Regions from separate parts of the Exiguobacterium sp. UBA7533 genome, predicted to be linked through region 2. Evidence: riboswitches for the same ligand, from Rfam matches in the RefSeq annotation. Region 2 holds a riboswitch; the other holds the start of a gene.

Region 1 (3,415 bases), on a different contig from region 2:
GCAAGGCGGGTTCAGTCCACCGAAGTAATGCACCGTAATTATTCCAGATACTTGCTCCCGCAGCTGCCGTCGTTAGTAATGCAGCTCCCCCCATTAGCCATGCAGTTTCACGTTTCACTTGATCACCTCCAAAAGACGTACCAATTCCTTCACTTTATTATCCTTTTACCCCGTTTTAAAAGAAGTCGAACGTCTCGGTATTCGTACTTGACGCTTCTCAAACGTTCCGCTATAGTGAAAAAGTCCAAATCGGAATAATTACGTTTTAATAACGGAGGTAACATATAATGAAAAATATCATTCCTGCTTTAACGGTCGCATTCGCGAGCGCAAGTATCCTCGCAGCTTGTGGATCAAACACCGATTCATCGACTTCAGATGATAAAAAGACGGAAATCTATACATCGACGTTCGCAACAGCTGCCATTGCCCGTGAAATCGGTGGTAATCAAGTCAACGTCAAGATGATCGTCCCACCTGGAGCAGATCCGCACTCCTATGAACCGACGTCAAAGCAACTCACTGAGATTGCCAAAGGTGACCTTTTCCTTTTGACGGGTACGACACTTGAACCCTATTCAAAAAAAATCCAAGAGAGTCTAAAAGGCACGGACGTCCGGTTCGTCGAGACGAGTAAGGATGTCACTTTGCTGGAATCGGATGCTACGCTTCACGCACATGAAGAAGAGGGACATACAGAAGAAGAGCATGCGCACGAAGAAGCAGGGCACGATGATCACGCAACTGATGAACATGCGCACGAAGAGGAAGAACACGATCATGGAAAATACGATCCACACGTCTGGCTTGATCCTGTCAACGCCAAAGCAATGGCACGTTCTATCACAGTCGCCTTATCAAAAGAAGTACCAAAAGACAAAGCAACATTCGAAAAAAACTTGAAAGCGTTCGATCAGCAAGCTGACGCACTCGATAAAGAGTTCAAGCAAGCCGTTGCTGACGGATCGAAAAAAGAACTTCTCGTCACACATGCAGCTTACGGTTACCTCGCCGAACGATACGGGTTCACGCAGCTTCCAATCGCCGGAATTTCCCCTTCCGATGAACCGTCACAAAAACAACTGGCTGCTTTAGTGAAAGAAGCGCGGATGCATGATTTGAAATACGTCGCGTTCGAAGAAACGGTTTCACCAAAGGTTGCGCGTGTCATCCAAAAAGAAATCGGAGCTAAATCCGTGACGATCCATAACCTCGAGTCGGTGATGAAATCGCAGCAAAACAGCTCGTATTTTAAGTTGATGGAAGAAAACGTCCAGACGTTAAAACAGGCACTTCAGTAAAGTACAGTTGACACGCGTTACTCAATGCGGTACGGTAAGAAACGTGTTTTACAACAATTGAATGACTTCTTTTTATCGCGAGAAACGGAGGGACTGGCCCAATGATGTTTCGGCAGCGGACGATTTGATTCGTACTGTGCCAAATCCAGCAAGCGAAAGCTTGAGAGATAAGAAGAGCGTCTTTATTTCATAAAGACCTCCTTCTTTCTTGCGAAGGGGTCTTTTTTTGTATCTTTGAGAAATGAGGTATCAACAATGAAAGAAACGATTACGCCTAACAAATGGGCACTGCTTCCGCTCGTCGTATTCCTGGTCCTCTTCATCGGAGCCGGTATCTTCTATGACGATTTTTACAAATTTCCGATTCTGATCGCCGCTTTGATCGCGTTGATCTTTGCTGCAATCACGACGAAAGGATCGATTAATCAAACGGTTGAACGAATCGCAACCGGTGCCGGAAATCCTGATATCATGATCATGGTCTTCATTTTCTTATTAGCCGGTGCGTTCTCTGGAACAGCGGAAGCGATCGGCGCAATCGAAGCAACTGTCAATGCTGCTTTGACGTTCTTACCTCCTTCACTCCTGATGAGTGGGATATTTGTTATCGCAGCATTCATCTCGATGGCAATGGGTACCTCGACAGGAACGATTGCCGCTCTCGCACCGATTGCCTTCGGTATTCATGAAGCAACAGGTATCAACGTTGCGATCGCAGCAGCGTCAGTCGTTGGTGGTTCGATGTTCGGTGATAACTTGTCGTTCATCTCGGATACGACAATCGCTGCCGTTCGGACACAAAAAACGAACATGCGCGATAAATTCCGGACGAACTTCATGATCGTTCTCCCGGCTGCCGTCTTAACGGTCATCTTACTCGCGTTCGTTTCTGGTTCTGGCGATGCGGCAGCAGCTAAAGCATTCGAGTTCTACAAATTAATTCCGTATCTCGCCGTCATCGTCCTTGCACTATTTGGTGTCAATGTCATTCTTGTTCTCGTCGGTGGCACATTACTCACTGGCATCATCGGTATGATCGACGGTAGCTTTGGCTTAAGTGGGTTCGTCCTTTCGATGTCTGAAGGAATGATGGGCATGGCAGAAATTTCAATCTTGACACTCCTCATGGGTGGTCTCGTCAGTTTGATCACGTTCAATGGCGGAATCGCCTACTTGAAAGAGACGTTGACGCGCAAGATTTCACAGCGTCGCGGTGCTGAATTCAGTATGGCAGCACTCGTCAGTGCGACGAACCTCGCAACGGCGAACAATACGATCTCGATTCTCGTCGCTGGACCACTCGCGGCTGAAATCGCTGATACGTATGAAATCGACCGCAAGAAATCAGCGAGTATTCTTGATATCTTCTCTTGTGGTATTCAAGGCATCATTCCGTATGGGGCACAACTGCTGATCGCAGCAGAGTTGACGAAGACAGCTTCACCAGAACTGATTCCGTATCTGTTCTATCCGTTCCTGCTCTTCGTCTGTGGATCGATTGCCATCATCTTTGGTTTCCCACGTCCGAAAAAATCAGTTGCTCAACAGGAAAAAATCTCTTCTTAACCAACGACAGGTCCGATCATGGTGATCGGACCTGTTTCATTATTTTTTCTGCTTCGCTTGTCGTTCTAAAATCAAATACGCGATTGCTGGAAGTGGAAACTGAAGGAGTCCCGCGCCTCCCCATACCCACGGGTTACGTCCTGATTTTCGTGCACTGAAAAATAGGCTAACTGCTTGCGTGACTAACAAGGCACTAATACTAAGCCAAGCTCCCTTTGATAGCTTTTTATTCTTTTGAGCCATCCTTTCTCCCCCTCTTTCTGACATACGGTCAGATGTGATGAATTCTCTTTTATTTTAACCTATTCTATTCCTCCATGAGCATGGAAACGGACGGTTTCGTTCGTTCGTGCTAAACTAAACGAGCAAATCTAAACTACGTTTTATGAGGAGGAGTAACACATGCAATACGCAAAACTTTCAAACGGTATTACGATTCCCCAAATCGGATTCGGTGTCTGGCAAGTAGACGAAGAAACAGAAGCACCCGCTGCTGTTGCTGAAGCACTACGTGTCGGCTATCGTCATATCGATACAGCTGCTGTCTA
Region 2 (3,415 bases):
TATCTGTACCTGTTTATTGGACGATTTTTTTGAATTTCAAAAAAGTTCTTTTCTTTTGACTGAATATTCGTTATCCTTGACGACAATACTACGAAGGAGGCACACATCCATGAAACATTTCGCTCCATCCATCGCCATCGATCGGCTTCCTGCTCCCGTTTTCGCTGAACTTGCGAACCGGATCGGTGCTGTGAAAGCTGCCGGACATGATGTCATCACCCTTGGTCAAGGAACACCCGATCAAACGACGCCCGTACATATTCTCGACGCCTTGAAACAGGCGATCGATGAGCCAACAAACCTTCAATATCCACCATTTCGTGGACATGATTTTCTAAAGCAAGCCGTCGCGAGCTTTTATGCCAACGAATTCGGCGTCACGATCGATCCGGCAACCGAGGTCGCAATTCTTCTCGGTAGTAAAGCCGGAATCGTCGCCTTACCACAAACGATCGTCAATCCTGGAGAAGGTGTCATCGTCCCGGATCCGGGGTACCCGGATTACCTGTCTGGAGCAGCACTTGCTGGTGCTTACCCGATTACGCTTCCATTGCTTGAGAAAAATAACTTCCTGCCGGATTACGATTTACTTGATACGACAGATGTCGAGCGCGCCCGGATGTTGTTCCTCAATTACCCGAGTAATCCGACAGGTGCGACAGCGACAGCAGAAGCCTTCGAACAGACAGTTGCCTTCGCGGATGCCCATGATATTTGTGTCGTCCATGATTTAGCCTACGGTGGCATCAGCTTTGATGGTCCCACACGAAGCTTCTTGCAGACGGAAGGGGCGAAAGATGTCGGAATCGAGTTGTTCTCACTCTCGAAACGCTTCAACATGTCTGGCTTCCGAATCGCTTTCGCAATCGGAAATCCGTCCGTCATCTCAAGCATCGAGACGTATCAGGAACATCTCTACGTCAGTGCCTTCACACCGATCCAACATGCAGCGACCGTTGCCCTGACGAGTGACCAAACATGTGTCCGTGAGTTAAGTAGCTTATATGAAACACGACGCGATGCATTGTTTACGAAACTCGATGCAATCGGCTGGAGTGGACCACGACCGGGCGGTTCCTTCTTCGTCTGGCTCCCCGTGCCGGAAGGATACACGTCCCAAAGCTTCACGGATCATCTGCTTGACGAAGCACACGTCGCCGTGACCCCTGGATCATTCTTTGGTGAATACGGCGAAGGATACGTGCGGATCAGCTTAATTGCTGACGTCGAACGGCTAGAGGAGGCCGTCGACCGAATCGGAACGCTCAACCTGTTCCGGACACCTGTTGCGGAATAATTCTGAAAAAACATTTGACAGATGGGAATCATTTCCGTTAAAGTAAATCCCAACAGCATAACTACTTATCGAGAGCGACCGAGGGATTAGGCCCAACGACGTCCGGCAACCACCTATCAGGAACGGTGCCACATCCTACAGAATGGATTCATTCTGAGAGATAAGTTACGAAATCTTACACTTTCGTCGCTTTTTTCTGGTTGCTCTGCTACTAGGAAAAAGCGACTTTTTTTGTACAAGGAGATGAGCAAATGATTGAATTCAAACAGATTACGAAACGGTTCGTCCGAGACCGGACCCCGATTTTCGCATTACGGGATGTCGATTTGACGATTCAAAAAGGAGAAATCTTTGGGATCATCGGTGAATCCGGTGCCGGTAAGAGTACGTTACTTCGTCTGATCAACGGTCTCGAGCATCCGACACAAGGAACGGTCAAGGTCGACGGTGTCTCGCTCGGTGGGATGTCAAAAGCAGATTTGCGTCAACTTCGTTTGCGGACAGGAATGATCTTTCAGCATTTCCAATTGATCCAGTCTCGTAATGTCGCAGATAACATTGCTTTCGCACTGAAGGCTGCTGGCGTCAAACGAGCAGATTTTCCGGAACGGATCCGTGAACTCGTCTCACTCGTCGGACTCGAAGGATTCGAAACGAACTTCCCGAGTCAGTTGAGCGGCGGACAGAAACAGCGCGTTGGGATTGCCCGGGCACTCGCGAATGATCCAACCGTCTTGTTATGTGACGAAGCGACCTCTGCCCTTGATCCGGTCACGACGCTGCAGATTTTAGATTTGTTGAAAGATTTGAATGAACGACTCGGATTGACGATCGTCCTCATCACGCATGAGATCGATGTCGTCAAACAGATTTGCCATCGTGTCGCGGTCATGTCGCAAGGGGAAGTCGTCGAAGTCGCCTCTACATACGATTTGTTCAGTCAAGCCAAACATCCGGTGACACAACATTACGTCGACACGGCACTCCAGATCGAGCTACCGGAACGCATCTTGCAAGCGACACCGGGAAAGATCATCCGCCTGCAGTTCACGGGCGAGAAGACCGGTGAAAGTACGTTATCGGAAGCCATCCGTCGATACGATATCTCGGTCAGCATCCTGCACGGAAAAGTCGATTACATCCAAGACGTCGCTTTTGGTGTCTTAATCGTCAGCTTGACGGGATCCTCCGATCAAATCGCACCTGCCCTCGACTGGCTTGCGGCGGAACTTCATACACTCGAGGTGATTCAGGATGTGGCTTGATCGTATACAAACGATGTTACCCGAGTTGTTGAAGGCACTTGGTGAGACGGCGTGGATGGTTGGCATTTCGCTTGCCTTCGCATTGGTCGTCGGGATTCCACTCGGGATTCTCCTGTTCGTCACCGACCGCGGTTTATTCTTTCAAAACATTGCCATCCGACGTGTCCTTGACTTCGTCGTCAACATCGTCCGGTCCTTGCCGTTCATCATCTTGCTTGTTGCTCTCATTCCATTAACGAAATTCTTGCTTGATAATACGATTGGTCCGACAGCAGCATCCGTCAGCCTCAGTGTCGCAGCGATTCCGTTTCTCGCACGACTCGTCGAAACATCACTGCGTGAGATTCCACCTGGTTTGATCGAAGCAGCGGAAGCGTGCGGTGCGAAACCATTACGGATCATCGTCAGTATCCTTTTACCAGAAGCACTCCCCGGCATCATTCAAGGCATCACGCTAACGACGATCAGTTTGATCGGCTTCTCGGCGATGGCTGGGATCGTCGGCGGCGGAGGTGTCGGTGACCTCGCGATCCGCTTCGGCTATTATCGCTATGATAATCTCATCATGATCGTGACGATCGTCGTCCTCATCGTCATCGTCCAGAGCATTCAAGCACTTGGCAATCAACTGGCGCGAAAAACAGACAAGCGCTAATTATACATATAAAGGGAGAGTTGAATCATGAAAAAACGATATGCCTTTTTAGCGACAGCCTTACTTGGTGCAGGAATCCTCGCAGGATGCGGAGACAGCAGCGCTGATGAAAAAGACAAGACGATCAAGATTGGGGCGACAAGCGGCCCTTATAGCGACATGGTCAAACAAGCGATTCAACCGCAACTCGAAAAGAAA

Evidence for each region. A riboswitch is a leader RNA that binds a small molecule or an ion and turns the genes downstream of it on or off. The one in region 2 is predicted to bind S-adenosylmethionine.
Region 1: another riboswitch for S-adenosylmethionine. It lies ahead of B2U10_RS14085 (Na+/H+ antiporter NhaC family protein); the one in region 2 lies ahead of B2U10_RS03850 (methionine ABC transporter ATP-binding protein).

The regions. Positions count from the first base shown of each region.
Region 1 is NZ_DLMP01000014.1:221,701-225,115, reverse strand. It holds gene B2U10_RS14095 (alpha/beta hydrolase) at 1-118, opposite strand, end outside; gene B2U10_RS14090 (metal ABC transporter solute-binding protein, Zn/Mn family) at 288-1,301, shown strand; SAM riboswitch class I at 1,371-1,475, shown strand; gene B2U10_RS14085 (Na+/H+ antiporter NhaC family protein) at 1,557-2,867, shown strand; gene B2U10_RS14080 (hypothetical protein) at 2,907-3,110, opposite strand; gene B2U10_RS14075 (aldo/keto reductase) at 3,270-3,415, shown strand, end outside.
Region 2 is NZ_DLMP01000001.1:770,905-774,319, forward strand. It holds gene B2U10_RS03845 (aminotransferase class I/II-fold pyridoxal phosphate-dependent enzyme) at 110-1,297, shown strand; SAM riboswitch class I at 1,360-1,464, shown strand; gene B2U10_RS03850 (methionine ABC transporter ATP-binding protein) at 1,549-2,562, shown strand; gene B2U10_RS03855 (methionine ABC transporter permease) at 2,552-3,217, shown strand; gene B2U10_RS03860 (MetQ/NlpA family ABC transporter substrate-binding protein) at 3,245-3,415, shown strand, end outside.